DNA from 3 places in the Alishewanella sp. WH16-1 genome. Region 2 is predicted to be linked to each of the others. Evidence: predicted binding sites of a transcription regulator. Region 2 holds the regulator's gene; each other region holds the start of a gene.
The links. The regulator FNR, encoded in region 2, switches genes on or off when oxygen is low (the NO sensors DNR and NnrR bind a similar motif). The targets are predictions, from matches to a motif close to TTGATCTAGATCAA.
Positions count from the first base shown of each region.

Region 1 (6,228 bases), on a different contig from region 2:
TGCCAGTTTTAGCGGGTTTGTGCCCAGTTGTGGTGCTGAAGGTAACCAGCCCATGCGTTCAGCGCGGCTGTTATAGTCGACAATACTGCCAGACCATTTGTCTTTATTGGCCAGCGGCGAAATGACTTCCGTCATATCCAGCTTTTCGTAACGCCATTGGCTGGAATGGTTATAGAAGAACGAGGTGCCGTTCATATGGCGTGGTGGCCGTTGCCAATCCAGCGCAAAGGCCAGTGGCGTCCAGCCGGTTTGTGGCCGCAGCTTTTCCTGGCCGACGTAGTGGGCCCAGCCGCCGCCACTCTGACCGATACAGCCGCACATCATCAGCATATTGATCAGGCCACGGTAGTTCATATCCATATGGTACCAGTGGTTCAGTGCGGCACCGACGATGACCATCGAGCGACCACGGGTTTTATCGGCATTACGGGCGAATTCACGCGCGACCCGAATCACGTCATCCGGTTTCACGCCGGTAATGGCTTCTTGCCAACCTGGGGTATAAGGCACGTTATCGGTGTAAGCCTGGGCGCGGTTTGGATCATTAATACCGTTATCCACGCCGTACTGTGCCAGCATCAGATCGAATACTGTGGCGACCAGTGCGGTACCACCGTTAGCCAGCTCCACTCGTTTTGCCGGAATTTTACGCATCTGCACGTCGGCATGTTCGGTATGCTGGAAGTATTCATACTCGTGTGGCGCACCACCGAAATATGGGAAGCCAACATCCACCAGTTCGTCACTGTTGTCTTTTAAGCTCAGTTGCAGCTCCAGCTCACCGTCTTTATCTTTTTGCTCCAGGTTCCACTTACCGGCCTGGCCCCAGCGATAACCGATGGCGCCATTCGGGCTGGTCAGGCGACCATCTTTGTTGATGGCAATGGTTTTCCAGTCCGGGTTATTGTCTTCACCCAGGTTATTCACCAGATCGGCCGCGCGCAGGAAGCGGCCGGTGGTTAGCACCCCGTTTTGTTCCTCCAAAAGTACCAACATCGGCATATCGGTAGTACGACGCACGTAGTCGGTGAAGTAGGCACTGGGGTTGTTGACGTGGAATTCTTTTAGAATGACATGACCAAAGGCCATGGCCAGGGCTGCATCGGTACCCTGACGTGGGTGGAGCCAGGTATCACCAAATTTCGACGCTTCGGAGTAGTCGGAGGTGATAACACAGGTTTTGGTACCCTTGTAGCGAACTTCAGTTAAGAAGTGCGCATCCGGGGTCCGGGTTTGTGGCACGTTCGAGCCCCAAACAATAATGTAGTTCGAGTTATACCAGTCGGCGGATTCTGGTACGTCGGTTTGCTCGCCCCAAATTTGCGGTGAGGCTGGGGGTAAGTCGCAGTACCAGTCGTAAAAGCTTAAACAGTTACCGCCAATCAGCGACAGGTAACGGGCACCGGCGGCGTAGGACACCATCGACATTGCTGGGATCGGCGAGAAACCGGTCACCCGGTCAGGACCATAGGTTTTAGTGGTGTAAACGTTAGAAGCGGCAATCAGCTCGTTTACCTCATCCCAACTGGCACGGACAAAGCCGCCCAAACCGCGGCGTTCTTTGTAGCTTTTGGCTTTTAGCGGATCGCTGACGATTGATTCCCAGGCTTTCACCGGATCTTTATGCTGCACCCGGGCTTCACGCCACAGCTTCATCAGTTGCTGCCGCACTTTCGGATATTTCAGCCGGTTGGCACTGTAGATATACCAGGAATAGCTGGCGCCACGCGGACAGCCACGGGGTTCATGGTTTGGCAGATCCGGACGGGTACGCGGATAGTCTGTTTGCTGGGTTTCCCAGGTGACCAGGCCGTCTTTGACATAGATTTTCCAACTACAAGAGCCGGTACAGTTTACACCGTGCGTGGAACGTACCACCTTATCGTGCTGCCAGCGTTGCCGGTAGCCTTGCTCCCAGGTCCGGTCCTCATTGGTGGTCACCCCGTGGCCATTGGCAAAGGGCGTTTTGCGGGTCTTAAAAAACCGCAGTTTATCTAACAGATGACTCATACTTGACTCCTGGTCCTGTCCTGCATGAACAGCGTTTTTGCTTTTTCAGTAAGCACACTATAGAAACTACCGCCTAATTCTGCTTGATTCAGATCAAGGTTGCCATGCGTCTAAATTGCTGAAAATTAAGAAAAATACCCCAAAGGTGGTAGTGTGGTTATTGGTTAAATGCTTGAAAATACAAGCCTTGACTGAGCGGGCCTACTCACTTTGTCTGAAGGTGTACTCTGGCTGGGGAAAAGGGGGTAGCCCAAGTATCCCCGTAGATTTGGTAAGCGGATTTTTCTGCAGGAAAGGCGCTGGCGGGTTAAGCTTAGAACAGATAGTAGTGGGAGTTTCAGATGCGCACCTTTTCAATTGTTACCCGGATCAATATCGCTCTGGCCTGTATCGTGGCGTTGGCGTTATCAACGATGATGGTGTCGTATTGGTTGTCGGATAAGGCTGACAGCGATGCGTATGCAGTTAATGTTGCCGGCTCGCTGCGGATGCAAAGCTACCGGCTGGCCTGGTTACATCAACAGCAGGATCAGCAAAAACTGCAGCAGGCGTTACAGCAATTCTCCTATAGCTGGCAGCATCCGGTATTTAAACGCTTTTTAAACCAACCAGAGATTTCAGAGAAGTACCAAACGGCACAGCAGCATTGGTTGCAACTGGCGACTCAGTTCGGCGATAGCCAGGCCTTGCCGTTGTTGGAACAGCAACTGACAGAGCAGGTGCGTTTGCTGGATGAGTTGGTGTTGATAATTCAACAAGATGCTGAAAGTAAAGTGAAAACCTTTCGCTCGGTACAGGTGATAGCGGTACTGGCGACCATTCTGCTGTCAATTATCGTGATGTACTGGTTAAAAGTGATGGTTGAAGAGCCGTTACAGGAGTTGATCCGTGGTGCCCGCCGCATTGCGCAGGGCGATTTTACCCATCGGATTACGCCGCAGCATCCGGACGAACTGGGGATGCTGGCGACCAGTTTTAATAAGATGAATACCGCCATTGGCTATATGTATGGCAATCTGGAAAAGCGGGTGGAAGAACAAACTGCAGAGCTGACCCAAACTAATACTACCCTGAAGTTTCTTTACAATACCGCACAGCGGATCAGTGAGCACACGACTGAATATCATGATTTTTCAGAAATTATTGGCGAGCTGCGTCAGATCACCGGGTTAAGCGACATTGAGCTGTGTTTATTTACGGAGCAGGGCAATCAGCCGTACCTGCAGGTACAAGCTGCAGAGGGGCAGGACCCTTGTGCTGCTGAAAACTGTGCTGACTGCTTAAGCAGTGAGCAGCCGCTGCGGGCAGATTGTCAGCTACATAATTTTGTGTTGCAACGCGATCGCAATCAATACGGCGTCCTGGTGGTGCGACTGGTACCCGGACAGCCATTATTACTGTGGCAGCAGCGGCTGGTGACGGCGATTGCCGATCAGCTGGCGCTGGCGCTGAGTTTAAAATCGGAAGAGGAGCAGGTGCGGCGGCTGGCATTGATGCAGGAACGGACAGTGATTGCCCGCGAGCTGCACGATTCGCTGGCGCAGGCGCTGTCCTACCTGAAAATTCAGGTTACCCGGTTAAATAAAGCTATCGCCAAAGACGATAGGGCGGTGATGCAGGACGTCTCTTCTGAATTGAAAAGTGGGCTGGATGCCGCGTACCGACAACTTCGGGAACTGTTAACCACCTTCCGCTTAAAGGTCGATGGCGCCGGTTTACTGAGTGCACTGCAAACGACGGTACAGCAGTTGACTGAGCAGTCGGAGCTGCAAATCCGGCTCGATTATCAGTTAAGCAATATTCCGCTGGCACCGAATGAGGAAATTCATTTACTGCAAATTATTCGTGAAGCGAGTCAGAATGCAGTTCACCATAGTCAGGGTCAGAATCTGACGATTAGCTTACAGCAGGATAGCAGTAAACATATTTTGCTGGCGGTGGAGGATGATGGTGTCGGGATCCCAGAGCGGGCTGAGAAGATGAACCACTATGGTCTGGCGATTATGCAGGAGCGCAGCAAACATCTGACAGGTGAGCTGATGATCCGGCGCCGCGCCGAAGGTGGCACCGGGGTGTATTTCCGGTTTTTACCGGAATATTTACAGCAACCGAAAAGCGCCTGATAAAATAAGGGGCGCCACAGCGCCCCAAGCCAGCCACCCTGGTTTATGGGTTATAAAACTCGCCGCTTTTCCGCAGGTAGAAGAACCAGTTTAATACCAGACACAGCGCATAGAAGATGGCAAAGCCGATCATCGCATATTCCGGGGTTGCGGCTTTGATCTGCTCACCAAATACCTGTGGAATATAGAAAGCACCGTAGGCGGCGACGGCAGAGGTCCAGCCCAGCACCGGCCCGGCTTGTTCTTTTGGAAACACCACGGCAATGGTTTTAAAGGTTGATGCATTACCAATGCCGCTGGCGGCAAACAACAGCAGGAAAATCAGGAAGAACGGCATAAAGTACTGCTCTGGTGTTGCCGATTGATAAGCCTGCTGCATAAAGAAGGCGGCACCTAAGGCTGCCAGTACCATCACCACGGCACAGATCTGGGTAACCAGAGCACCACCTAAACGGTCTGAGATCCAACCACCCACTGGCCGGATTAAGGCGCCGATAAAGGGGGCGATCCAGGCATAGGTCAGGGCGCTGGGACCATTCGGATTCGGAGTGTTGTGGGTCATCACGCCATCTACCATCAGGTGGCTGTAGCCAAAGATCACCTGGATAGATAACGGCAGCGCGGCAGCAAAACCGATAAAGGAACCAAAGGTCATAACATACAGAATGCTCATGACCCAGGTGTGCTTATTATTGAAAATCTTATACTGCCGGTCCAGACTGGCACGGATGGCGCCCGGCAATACTTTCAGCGCCAGTACTGTGGCCATTGGCACCAGCACTAATACCAGTTCTTTCGGAATACTAAAGCCGGAGCCATTGGCACTGGCCGGTAGAATCAGCCATAAACCAATTACCGAGGCGATCAAGCCAATGCCGTACATCGCCAGCTGAATGGAGAAGGAACCGACGGCGCTCGGTAGCTTAGGTGTTACCTCTTCAGTATTGATGTTATTCATGCCAAACCAGATGGCAAAGGCCAGCGGGATTAACAGCAATAGCCATAAGAAACCGCCATTCTGGATCCAGGTTTCACTTCCAGCCGGGATACTCCCAATCAGGGTACCACTGGCCTTTTGCAGGATCATCGGCTCACCGCCACCGACCAGGGTAAAGGCACCAAAGGTCATAAATAGCGGGATCAGGATCTGCATGGTGGTGACACCAAAGTTACCCAGGCCGGCATTCATGCCCAGCGCTAAACCTTGCTGTTTTTTCGGGAAGAAGAAGCTGATATTCGACATTGAAGCGGCAAAGTTACCACCACCGATGCCGGATAATAAGGCCATCAACTGAAACACCCAGAACGGTGTATTGGGATCCTGTAGTGCGATGCCGGTGCCAAACGCTGGGATCATCAATAAGCTGGTGGTAAGGAAAATGGTATAGCGCCCACCACAGAGCCGGACAAAGAAGCTGGCAGGAATGCGCAAGGTCGCGCCACTTAAGCCAGCGATTGCTGCCAGGGTAAAGAGCTCCGAGGCGGAATACGGAAACCCAAGATTTAGCATCTGAACACTAATGATGCTCCACATCATCCAGACCGCGAACCCGCAGAGCAGGCTCGGAATGGATATCCATAAATTACGGTTGGCAATACTGCGCCCGCTTTGGTGCCAGAAATTCTCGTCTTCTGGCTGCCATTTTCTTAAATCAGACATCTGGTAACTCCTGTTGTCTTGGCAGAGTGCTTACTGAAGCAAGTCTGATTAGCAATGGCGGGAGACACAATGTATCTAAGGAGTTAGCCAAAGACGTGGGCCAGCTAAGACGAGGTATCACTAAAGTGGTAGTCGCAAGGATTAGGGCTGCAATTATCAAATATTTTCAATAAGATAATGCTGCTTAGTGTTGCGTTGCCTGCCCGCAGAACTCTAGCGGCCAAAATAGGTAGCGGCGGCTAACATGATTTATATCAAAGTATCCGTAGCATAGATCTAAGCTAATATGGGTAAAGCCACGAGACAGGCAGTCAGGAGCAGGTTATGTCAGAGCAAAAATCCAGCGTAATGCTGGTTGATGATCACCCTTTATTACGCAAAGGCTTAAAGCAGCTACTGGCGTTGGAAGACGAGTTAGAAGTCATAGCGGAAGCC
Region 1 covers NZ_LCWL01000092.1:58,004-64,231, forward strand. Annotated here, with positions in the region: gene AAY72_RS08360 (nitrate reductase subunit alpha) at 1-2,010, opposite strand, end outside; gene AAY72_RS08365 (histidine kinase) at 2,352-4,133, shown strand; gene AAY72_RS08370 (MFS transporter) at 4,177-5,793, opposite strand; gene narL (two-component system response regulator NarL) at 6,118-6,228, shown strand, end outside.
Region 1: a site for FNR is predicted at 2,094-2,107, ahead of AAY72_RS08360 (nitrate reductase subunit alpha). Genes of this name have one in related genera too.

Region 2 (6,228 bases):
CGCGCACAACACCGTGCTGAAAACCGGCCTCTGCGTGGTGAAGCCCTGGCACATGGTTTGAGTGCCTACTCTGAGCGCGGTCATGAATATATCGAAGAAATTACCGCGATGATTCGTTTTAACCGTCGTCTACTGGAAGATTAAGCGATAAAAAAGCCTGCTCAACTGAGCAGGCCTGGTGTTGCTGCCGTAGCCTGTTACGCTCAGCTTAATTCCACTGCCTGATGCACAATTAACTCGTCATCTTCCTGCTCGAAACCTACTGGTACGCTAGGTACTGCAACCTTATCAAAGGCGGTATCACCATCGCTGAGCAGAGCGCTTTCTTTGCTAATCGCCGCAAAATCAAACAGCGTTTTATCGGCCAGATGGGACGGCACAATGTTCTGCATTGCCTGAAACATGGTTTCAATCCGGCCCGGGAAACGTTTATCCCAGTCCTGCAGCATTTCTTTTACCACCTGCCGCTGCAACCCGTCCTGTGAGCCACAGAGGTTACACGGGATAATCGGGAAAGCCTTGGCTTGCGAATATTTTTCGATATCCTTTTCTTTGCAGTAAGCCAAAGGCCGGATCACGATATGTTCGCCGTTATCACTGATCAGTTTGGGCGGCATCGATTTCATCTTGCCGCCATAAAACATATTTAAAAACAAGGTTTCCAGCATATCATCGCGGTGGTGGCCGAGGGCGATTTTAGTTGCGCCCAGTTCTTTGGCAGTGCGGTACAAAATACCACGGCGCAGGCGTGAACACAGCGAGCAGGTCGTTTTGCCCTCTGGGATCTTTTCCTTGACGATGGCATAGGTATCTTCAGTAACAATTTTAAAGTCGACGCCAATGGCTGTCAGATACTCTGGCAGCACATGCGCCGGGAACCCCGGTTGTTTCTGATCAAGATTCACCGCCACAATACTGAAATTAATTGGCGCCGATTGTTGCAGATTCAGCAGAATATCCAGCAGGGTATAAGAGTCTTTACCGCCGGATAAACACACCATCACCTTGTCGCCTTCACTGATCATGCCAAAATCAGCAATGGCCTGGCCAACGTTACGGCGCAGCCGTTTGTGCAGTTTATTCAGATTGTATTGGGCTTTCGCTTGCGCGGCGTGAGACATCATTAACTACCAGACAGAAAAAAGGCGCACATTATACCCAAGGGTGCGCCTACGCAAAAGAGGAATAGGATCCTGCTCTAGGATTTCTCCAGCGGACAGACAAAGTTTTCCGGTTTTAACGCCAAGACATCGCAGTCCAAACGGTCAATCACATGCTCGGCGGTATTGCCGATAATGGCAGCCGATAAACCGGTTCGGCCGATGGTACCAATTAATACCATTTCCGCATCCAGCTTCCGCGCTAGTTTCGGGATCACATCTTCTGGCATACCCTCCAGCACATGACACTGGTCCGCCGGAATCGCATAGTCATCGGCGAGCAGCTTGACGGCTTCTTTATGGTGGCGCTGCATAGTGCTGTTATATTCCTGCGGATTAAACTCCGGGATTTCGATGGCGATATTAACCGGCGTACCCGGATAGGCATTGACCAGATGTACCTTGGCGTGCAGCAATTCAGCCATTTGTAACGCTTTAGTAATTACGCGTTTATTTAATGATTTATGATGTTCTTGTTCGCTGCCGGCATTAACTGCGGCGATAATATTTCCTTGCTCCGGCCAGGCGTGTTCTTTTACCAGCAATACCGGGCAGGGACACTTGCGTAAAATATGCCAGTCAGTTGGGGTAAAAATCATCGATTTCAGTACGTCATGATCATGAGTACCTTTAATGACTAAGTCGAAGTTATGCTCCAGTACCGCCTTGACCACGGCTTCGAAAGGTCTGTTGTGCCAAACCACCTGTATCGCAATGTCGAGCCCGGCGGCCGTTGCCGGTGCTAATAAACTGCTAAGCCAGATTTCACGATCCTTAATCACCGCTTGTTTCATGGCTTCGCGCTCATCACCGGACAACATGGTGGTCATTTCGTAAGAGAACTCGTATACCGACAGAAAGGCCGTTAATTTACCGCCTTGTTTGCGGGTTAGTTCCAGCGCACGATCCAGCGCTTTTTGCTGTTCCGTAGTTGGATCCAGTACCACTAAAACATTGTTGTAAATCGACATAATATCTCCGGCTATCCATTCTAACTCACCTAAGTGTAGTCAAAATAACCGGAGTTGGTAGCGGGGCCTTTGTGTTAAATCAATAAACAAGCAACAAAGTTAAAGCGGCGTTGCGGCGCAATAGGCGTTGTTGCTTTACTGAAATCAATATGGGGGGTTAGCAATTCCCTGCCAGATTATTTAGTGCCGACGCATCAAGAATGGTAATCAGTTTACCGTCGACATCAATAATCTGATCTTTATGCAGTTTACTCAGCAAACGGCTGATGGTTTCCACGGTTAAGCCCAGATAATTACCGATATCACTGCGGGTCATCGTCAGACGGAAAGCCTTAGACGAAAAGCCCCGGTTACCGTAGCGTGATGCCAGATGATTGAGGAAGGTCGCCAGTTTTTGCTCGGCAGTTTTCCGGTTTAACAACAGCAACATTTGCTGATCTGCCTGAATGTCCTGGCTCATCAGCCGCATCATTTGTTGCCGTAATTTGGGCAGTTGATCTAATAACAGTTCGAGATTATTGAACGGGATTTCACAAATCATTCCGGTTTCCAGCGCTTCAGCGTAACTGACGTGTTGCTGGGTGTTGATCGCATCAAAACCGATAATATCGCCGGGCAAATGGAAGCCGGTAATTTGTTGCTCACCCTGTTCGGTCAGGGTAAAGGTTTTAAAGGATCCGGTACGCACGGCGAACAGCGATTTTAGTGCGGTGCCACTTTCAAACAGAATATCGCCTTTATGCAGCGGGCGTTTACGCTGGATAATGTCATCCAGCTTGGTCATTTCCTGATCGTTAAGTGAAAATGGCAGGCACAGCTGGCTAAAACCACAATCCTGACAATTAATCGCCGAGCGTTGCATCGAATGGATCCTAAAGTCCCTAATATGACTGCTAGCTTAAAAAACTAACCTCTGCAAAGCAAGCCATATCGTATAAAAGCCATAGATAGCCAGTATAGCCGCAGTCGCATAACGAAACAGCATATTTGCTTTGAGCTGACGTAAGGCGTTGGCTGCGCTGCCAACGGCGAGAAGAGCGGGCAGGGTACCGATGCCAAAGCCAAGCATCAGGGCGGCACCCTTTAGCGCACTGCCGCTGGCCAGACTCCAGCTTAAGGTGGAGTAAACCAGGCCACAGGGCAGAAAGCCCCATAACAGGCCATAGCGGTAAGCTTTGCTGGCGGAATCCAGTGGTAACAGCGCTTTGCTCAGTGGCTGTAGCCGCTGCCATAGGCCCTGACCAACCTTTTCTAATCGGGTTAAACCAAACCAGAGCCGGCTAATGTACAGCGCCATGGCAATCAGCAGCAAGCCGGCAAGCAAACGCAGCCATAGCATGGATGCCCCGGTCACTTGCATCGCCGTAATACCAAAATAGCCAACCAGGGCGCCGAACAAGGCGTAAGTCGTTAAGCGTCCGGCACTGAGTAACAATGGAAAGTACCAGCCGTGACGGCGTTGTTCTGCCGGTACACTCAGTTGTAAGGCACTGGCGATACCGCCGCACATTACCAGGCAATGACTGCTCCCCAACAAACCAATCAGTATAGCGGCGAGAAAATCAGGGCTCATCTTGGCGCGACGGGCTGTTATGGTTTGGCTGCTGGCGCGGGTTGTCAGACTGCACCTGCTGCTTATCCTCATCAAACAGGATGCTTAAGCCTTCTTTTTCCAAATCTTCAAACTGTTTTGAGCGTACCGCCCAAAAGAAAATCCAGATACCGATGGCGACAAATAAAATGGCAATCGGGATCAGTACATAAATAATGCTCATTTCTTCAGTAACCTTAACGAGTTAGATACCACCAGCAAGGAGCTGAAGGACATACCAATCACGGCAATATAAGGTGATACAAAGCCTGCTACCGCCAATGGAATAATAATCAGATTATAGCCTACCGACCAGCCAAGGTTTTGTTTGATGGTACGGGCGCTTTGTTTACCACCGGCAACTAAATCTAATACCAGGCTGACATCTGGCTTTAACAGCACCACATCGGCCTGGTTTTTTGATAAATCCGCGCCTGAGTGCACGGCGACAGAGATATGGGCGGCATTAAAGCCAGGGCTGTCATTAATGCCATCGCCAAGCATTAAGACTTTATGGCCATCGGCAATCAGTTGCTGGATCTGCGCGACTTTTTGCTCTGGCGAGCAGCCCTTTACCATAAAATCTAACTGCAGCTGCTGGCTGATCTGCTCTGCTTGCTCAGAGCTGTCGCCGGTCAACATGCCTAAACGATAACCCTGTTGCTGCAGTTTGGCGACCAGTGCCGGCACTTCCGCCCGGATCTGATCACTCAGCTCTACCGCAGCAATCGGCTCGCCATCGATCACCAGATATACCATCGCATTGCTGACTTCGCTCAATTGACAAAACGCCGCACTGCCGACTTTAAGCTGTCGTTGTTGCCAGCTGCCACTGATCCCAGCGCCAACGGCGACGCTCACCTGCTGCAGTTGCAATGGTTCGGTCAGATACGGAGCAAAGGCCCGGGCGATGGGATGCTCGGAATAGCGCTCCAGATTGGCAATGAAATTCAGCACCTCAGCTTCACCGTATTGCGTACTGAGTAAGGTGACCTGGCAGACACTAAACTGGCCTTCGGTAAGGGTACCGGTTTTATCGAACACGATATGGCTGATTTCTGGCAAGGTTTCCAGCGCCTGAGAATTTTTAATCAGGATCCCCTGACGGTTTAAGCGTGCTAAGGCACAGGTAATAGCGGTGGGGGTTGCCAGGCTGAGTGCACAAGGGCAGGTGGCAACTAAGACCGACAAGGTAACCCAGAATGCCCGGTCCGGGTTCCACCAGAAATACCATAAACCAAAGGTCAATACCGCTATTACCAGTAAGCGTTCGACAAAGTATTTTGCCAGCTGGTCAGTTTTTTCCACCAACCGCGGTTTTTGATTTAGCGTCTGCTGCTGCAACTGGATAATCTGGCCCAGGCGGGAGTGTGCCAAGGCCTCGCTAACGCGAATTTTCAGCAAACCATCATGATTGATACTGCCTGCCAGTACTGTATCGCCGGGCCCTTTACTAATGGGCCGGTATTCACCGGTTAGCATCGATTCATCAACCGAGCTTTGCCCCTCTGTGACGATACCATCAGCTGGCAGGGTTTCGCCGGCTTTGACCAGGATCAGATCGTCAGGTTGCAACCGGCGCGCCGAGGCACTGGTTGGGCCCTGCTCAGTTAATAAAGTGGCGGTGACCGGCATAATCTTTAGCAGGTTGCTGGTGGCCTCTCGTGCCTGGGCCCGGGCGCGGTATTCAAAAAACTTACCCAACTGCAGCAGAAAAGTAAACATACAGACCGATTCAAAATAGACTTCACCGGTATGAAACAGCGTGGCATAAGACGAGGCGAAAAAGGTATACCAGAGCGCCAGACTAACCGGCACATCCATATTCATCTGCCTGGCTTTAATGCTGCGCCAGGCACTGAGAGTGAAAGGTTTGGCGGCATAGAGCAGCACCGGTATGGTCAACAGCATACTGATCCAACGCAGATAGCCTTCATGCGAGGCTTCGATACCCGTGTATTCGCCAAAGTACAGTGCGAAGGCCAGCATCATCACTTGCATGGTGAGAATGCCCGATACCGCCAATCGTTTCAGATAGCGGTTTAATTCCTGTTTAAAGGTCTGTTCTTCCTGATCGGCAACAAAAGGACTGGCCTGATAACCCAGCTCAGAGATTTGCCGTAAAATGCCGCTTAATGGCAGCTTATTGCTGTCCCAACTGACCGACGCACGTTGGGTAGAGGCGTTAACCGTAACCTTGGCAATGTCTGGCAGTTTTTTCAGTTGCTTTTCAATTAACCAGGCGCAGGCAGCGCAGCTCATGCCGGATAGTGACAATTCCAGTTCAGTTAAATCGCCATGCTGGCGGCTGATATCGGCCAGTACGTCTGGCTGATCAAAGTTGGCTAACTGGTTGGCAAGCTCGTCGGGCAGGGCGGTAACTTTAGCCGCGGCTTCGGTACGGAAGCGGTAATAGTCTGCCAGGCCATTATTAATAATGGTATCGGCAACCGCCTGGCAACCTGCGCAGCAAAAAAACTGCCGGTTACCATCGATATGCAGGGTA
Region 2 covers NZ_LCWL01000003.1:43,535-49,762, forward strand. Annotated here, with positions in the region: gene AAY72_RS00815 (glucosaminidase domain-containing protein) at 1-144, shown strand, start outside; gene ttcA (tRNA 2-thiocytidine(32) synthetase TtcA) at 204-1,121, opposite strand; gene uspE (universal stress protein UspE) at 1,199-2,131, opposite strand; gene fnr (fumarate/nitrate reduction transcriptional regulator Fnr) at 2,289-2,993, opposite strand; gene AAY72_RS00835 (sulfite exporter TauE/SafE family protein) at 3,030-3,704, opposite strand; gene ccoS (cbb3-type cytochrome oxidase assembly protein CcoS) at 3,694-3,906, opposite strand; gene AAY72_RS00845 (heavy metal translocating P-type ATPase) at 3,903-6,228, opposite strand, start outside.

Region 3 (6,228 bases), on a different contig from region 2:
CGCTGCTGGGGCGCCTTAACGCTGGACGCCCTGTCGCCGGCCAGTTTTGATGCGCTGGCCATTTTACAGTTACAGCAACTCAGTTTGCTGGTAGAGGCCGCCATTCGCATTACCGAGTTGGAGCAGGCCAATCGTGCCTTACGTCAGGGCGAGCTACCGGCAGCAGGTACCAGTACTGCTGGCGCGCAACAGTATGAAATTATTGGCCAGAGTCCGGCACTGCAACGCATTTTGCAGGAGTTGGATGTGGTGGCCAGCTCAGAGTTACCGGTGTTGCTGCTTGGTGAAACCGGGGTTGGTAAAGAGCTGTTTGCCCGTCAGTTACACCGTCGCTCCGGGCGTGCGGACAAACCGATGATCTATGTGAACTGTGCCGCCCTGCCGGAAAGTCTGGCCGAAAGTGAATTATTCGGGCACAGCAAAGGTGCCTTTTCCGGCGCTTTGAGTGAGCGCGCTGGCCGTTTCGATGCCGCCGATGGCGGCACCTTATTTCTGGATGAAGTGGGCGAATTGCCGTTATCAGTGCAGGCGAAATTACTGCGCGTGCTGCAAAACGGCGAAATTCAACGCCTGGGCTCGGATAAGCTACAGCGGGTTAATGTGCGGCTGGTGGCAGCGACCAATCGTGATTTGCAGCAACAGGTCAAGCAGGGCGAATTTCGCGCTGATCTCTATCACCGCTTATCGGTGTATCCGATCCCCATTCCGCCGCTTCGTGAACGCAGCGAAGATTTGCCGTTACTGGCCGGGCATTTTTTAGAGCAAAACCGCAGCCGGCTGGGTTTACGCAGTTTGCGCCTGGCGCCGGCCGCTGAGCTGGCGCTGCTGGGTTATAACTGGCCCGGCAATATCCGCGAGCTGGAGCATGTGATCAGCCGGGCGGCAATTAAGGCACTCAGCCAGGGCGCACAGCGCAGTGATATCGTGATCCTGCAGCCAGAGTTACTGGACTTGCCGCAAACGCTAAGGGCGCCGTTGTCGCCGGCACCGACAATCTTGCCGGCTCAGGGATTGAAAGAGGCAGTAAATCAGTTACAGCAGCAATTGATTCTGCAGGCTCTGCAGCAACATCAACAATGTTGGTCGAAGGCAGCGCGGGCACTGCAATTGGATGCCAGTAATTTGCATAAACTGGCGCAACGGTTGGGATTAAAATAACCATGCTAAAAACTACTGGCTACCGGTTATTAGCCCTGTGCAGTTTGGCTTTGGGCCTCGTGGGTATTCCGTTACCGGGTTTGCCCACGGTGCCTTTTGTGTTGTTGTCAGCCTGGGCTGCCGGTAAGGGCTGGCCGCAGTTTGAAGAGTGGTTGCTGGCGCATCATCAGTTTGGCCCGTCGATCCGGCAATGGCGGCAGCAGGGCGCCGTGTCGCGGCGAGCGAAATGGCTGGCGTCTGGCATGATGCTGGCCAGTATGCTGCTACTGTGGTTGTCGACAGTACCTATGGTAATAAAAATCATCATAACCGGTTGCCTGTTGCTGGTAGCCGTTTGGCTATGGCGGCGGCCACAGCCACAGGAGACAGCAGATGACTGAGATACTCAACCCGCAGCAGGCACTGAGGTACAGCCGGCAGTTAATGCTGCCAGCGCTGGACTTTCGTGGTCAGGAAGCGTTATTAGCCAGCAAAGTACTATTGGTTGGCATGGGGGGGCTGGGTTGCGCGGCGGCGCCTTACCTGGTGGCCAGTGGCGTTGGCGAGCTTACCCTGGTGGATGACGATAACATTGATCGCAGTAATCTGCAGCGGCAAATACTGTATCGCGAGCAGGATATTGGCCAGCCAAAAGTCAGTACTGCCATGCAGCAGCTGCAACAATTAAACAGTGACATTAAGCTGACCGCTTTGGCGCAGCGGCTGGATGAAACCGCACTACGACAACTGATTCCCGACTATAGCCTGGTGCTGGACTGTACTGATAACCTTAGCACCCGCAACGCCATCAATGCCGCCTGTGTTCACGCCGGTGTGCCGCTGGTTTCAGCCGCAGCTATCCGCTTTGAAGGTCAGCTCTTGAGTTTACGGCATCAGCCTGGCGATCCATGTTATCAGTGTTTAAGCCGCTTTTTTGGTGAACAGCAACTTAGTTGTATGGAGGCCGGGATCCTGTCGCCGGTAGTCGGTGTGTTGGGAGTAATGCAGGCCCTGGCGGCGGTAAAGATTCTGGCTGCGGTTGGTGAACCCGAGTATCACCAGTTAAAGTTGTTTGATGCCTTAAGCGGTCAGTGGCAGCAGTTTCAGTTAACCGTGGATCCTGATTGTCCGGTATGCCGGCGGCGTTAATGCCTGATCCCTTGCTGTTTTGTCAGTTGCGGCAGCACGTCGCTATGCACTTTTTGCAGCAACTGGTAAGCATCGCCCAGATCACAGTTTTCATGATCGCGCTTTTTATAACCTAAAGCCGTAAGCTCCAGGTGCCAGGTCGGCACCACGTCGACCGTGGCCAGGGTTTGTTTCACACAGTTTAGCGGGCAGCCATCGACTGCCAGAATCGGCCGGCCAGATTGCGCGACCTTAACCAGTTGTTTAACCTTGCCACCTACGCCGGCAATACAGGACATCTCCGCCAGGCCTTCCCGATCCATCACCACGGCTAGATCGTTCGCCAGTTGCGCCACATTGGAGCAACCAGAACAGGCATAAACCAGCGGCTTTGTTTCGTAACTATGACTCATAATGTGGCTTCCTAAAACTTGCGATAGCTGAAGTTTAGAAGTCCACTGCGTCGGCAGCTTGATATAAATCAAAGCGGCACCAGCTTTACCCCTTCATGGGTAAGGCCGGCTAGCCCGGCCGGCCATCTGCTCTGGGCGTGGTTAATACCGGTAAGTACACCAGCACATAACAGGCATAGGCCAACACCCAGCAAGCAATCCCCAGCCAGAGCAGACTAAACGTATGCGCTGGCAGTAACCAAATCAGTAAGGTACGGCTGATACCGGCCAGCGCCACCAGCAGAAAAGCCCAAGCCATAATCTGCTTTGGTTGTAACAGCCGGCCGCTGTGGCCAAGCGAGACCCTGGCCATCATCGACAGAATCATTGATCCCATGGCGCCAGCCGTTAACGCATGCAGTGCGATACTCTGGCTGATGGCAAAGCCGGCATAACGTAACGCAAATAACGCCAGGCCCAGCGGGATAAACCAATAAGCCAGATGTAACGACCACAGCAGTGATACTCTGAAGGTCAGCCAGATTTTCCAGCGCGCGCAGCGGATAGCGGTCAGCAGCGCACTCAGGGCAAAGAGGGCGCTTAACAGGCTAGCGGGTAACAGCGGCGCCAGACTGAAAAAATGCAAGACAAAGATCAGCCAAAGGCTGCCCAAAGCAGCGCGGTCAAGCCAGAGCAGCGCCTCCACTTTTGGGGTTTTGGTGCCATTAGCGGTAAACATCGGGATCACCCGGCCACCGACAATCGCCATTAGCAGGGTGATCAGCCAGATGGCATTTAAGCTGCCCAGTTGTTGTAAGTCATACCGACCAAGGTAAAGCCCAAGATACATGATCAGGTTGCAGGCAGTGAGTAGCAACAAGACCGGGACAAAAAACAAATTCCGATACTGTTTTACTGCTAGTAAAGGCTTGGCCAGTAGCCAGGCCGCCAATGGCAGAAAACTGAGATCCACCGCCGCCACCAGCCACAGTGGCAAACTCTGGCCAAACAGCAGCAACAGCCGGCCGCTGAGCCAGAGCAAGGTTAGCAACAACAAGCTTTTGCCGTGGGGCGCGCGCATTGACGTCCAGTTTTGTACTGCAGTCAGTAAAAAACCAATGACAATGGCGCAGGCAAAACCAAACAGCATCTCGTGGCTATGCCAGAATAATACCTGGCCCACCGGCTGAATTTTTAACTGACCAGCCAGAATTAAACCCCACAGTAGCATGGCGATGGCGCTAAAAGCTGCACCAAATAAGAACATTGGCCGAAAGGCCTGGCGTAGCAGCGGCAGCATTTTTTGCTCCGTTGCCAGATCGGTTATCTGCATCATTCGTCTTCATCCAATAAAAAATTATTACTGCGGGCGTCAGTCAGGCGCTGCTGATATTGCGCCGCCTGATTGGCAAAAAACATCGTGATCATGCACAGTGCCAACACCCAATACAGAATCATAAAGCAGCCGGTCACGATGCCCAGTGCATCTTGTGCCAGACCAAATAACACCGGCAGAGTGCAGCCGCCGAGGCCACCGATAGCGGCAACAAAGCCACCAACAGCGCCCATATGTTGCGGATAGTAGTCATGAATCACTTTATAGACACTGGCGCGGCCAAAGCCCTGTGCCACACCGATAATAAAAATCAGCAGGGTAAACCACCAGACGTTGACGGCAATTTCCAGCGTCACGTCTTTTTCCAGGCCATGAATCACCAGCGTGGTGGGTGGATAACTGAGGAAAAACAGACAGACCAGGCAAACCCAAAATACGCTCCAGTTAACGGCGCGGCCGCCATAACGATCGGCAAACCAGCCACCCAGGGCGCGGACCATACTAGAGGTGGCGACAAAAAACAGCGTAAAGGCCATCGCCTGTTGTGCGTTCATCTGATAGGCCTGCATATAGTATTGCGGCAGCCACAGCAGTAAGGCAAGAAAGCCACCGAACACAAAGTAATAATACAGCGAGAAGCGCCAGACCCTGGCATCGCGTAACAATTGCCCCAGCGTCAGCTGTGGGGCGTGCGGGCCGGCAGAGGTTGGGGCAGCTGGCGAGAGCAACCAGAACAGCACCAGCATCAATGCCAGCCCTAAGGCATACACTGGCCCTACCCACTGCCAGCCCCAGAAGTTGACAATAACCGGTACCAGCACAAAGGTAATGGCAACACCGGCATTACCGACACCAAATAAGCCCATCGCTAAACCCTGCTGGCGAGAAGCAAACCAATCGGTGACATAGCGAATACCGAAAGTAAAAGAGACGCCACTCAAACCGAACCAAAGACCGAGCAACAAATAGCCCGTGTAGCTTTCAACCCAGGGTAATATGGTTAATGCTGGTATACAGCTAAGCATCAGTAGCAACCAGAGGTTACGCGCCGGATAGCGATCGGCCAGAATGCCAAGTGGAATGCGCAACAGTGCCCCGCTAAAAATAGGGGCTGCCAGCAGAATACCGTATTCAGTTGCCGATAAGGCTAATTGCTGTTGAATATCCAGCCCCATTACCGCATAAAGCGTCCAGACTGAAAAGCAGCCGGCAAAAGCCAGTGTGGCCAGCAGCAGTGCCCGGCCAGCTTGCGGGTGGGTTGCCTGCATCTAAGACTCCGAAAAACTAAGCAGCTTAAGCATAACGAAAATGCATGCAACCTGCTCAGCCAAAAAGCAGTACCCCCTAAGTTCTGTTGGTAGGTGCCGGTGCCGTGCCACTACCTCAAAGTAGGTAAGGGTTGTAGCGTTAAGGCGACTTGCAGGCTGAACCCTGGCTGCCCGAAGGAGGTAGTAAGCCAGCAACTGTGCGGTCTGCCGCCCGATTGCAGTTGTGCCAGATCAATTTTTTCCGGTTAAAAACCCCTAGACTTGTACTGGAATTAATTGATTGACTCTTTCTGGAGGTCTCTATGGCTGGCGCAGCGTCTGCGGCAGGGCAAGGCAGTAAACTCAATCTGCTGAATTTTGCGGAACAAAAAATAAAAATGTTACACCTGACCTGGTTTGCGTTTTTCCTTACCTTCGTTATCTGGTTTGCCCATGCGCCCTTGCTGGTGCATATCAAAGAGGCACTGGCATTAACCGATGCTCAGATCCGGGCGTTGCTGATTTTAAACGTGGCGCTGACCATCCCGGCGCGAATTGTGGTCGGGATCCTGGTGGATAAATATGGCCCGCGGATCATGTACTCAGTACTGCTGTTTATCTCAGCCTTGTTATGTATCGGTTTTGCCTTTGCCAATACTTATGATGCCTTAGCGCTGTTCCGGTTTTTGTTAGGCTTTGTTGGCGCGGGCTTTGTGGTTGGGATCCGGCTGGTCGGCGAATGGTTCCCGCATCATCAGGTGGGAACTGCCGAGGGGATCTATGGTGGTTGGGGTAATTTTGGCTCTGCTGCGGCAGCCATGACACTGCCTACTATTGCGCTGATGTTCGGTGGTGAGAATGGCTGGCGTTATGCTATCGCCTCAGTAGGTGTAGTAAGTGCCATCTACTCACTGATTTTCTATAAATTTGCCCGCAATACTCCCAAAGGCTCAACTTACTTTAAACCGAAAAAAACCGGCGCCATGGT
Region 3 covers NZ_LCWL01000092.1:19,215-25,442, forward strand. Annotated here, with positions in the region: gene norR (nitric oxide reductase transcriptional regulator NorR) at 1-1,158, shown strand, start outside; gene AAY72_RS08200 (YbaN family protein) at 1,161-1,538, shown strand; gene moeB (molybdopterin-synthase adenylyltransferase MoeB) at 1,531-2,286, shown strand; gene AAY72_RS08210 (putative zinc-binding protein) at 2,283-2,678, opposite strand; gene AAY72_RS08215 (NnrS family protein) at 2,788-3,993, opposite strand; gene AAY72_RS08220 (nitrate/nitrite transporter) at 3,990-5,261, opposite strand; gene AAY72_RS08225 (NarK family nitrate/nitrite MFS transporter) at 5,564-6,228, shown strand, end outside.
Region 3: a site for FNR is predicted at 2,737-2,750, ahead of AAY72_RS08210 (putative zinc-binding protein). Genes of this name have one in related genera too.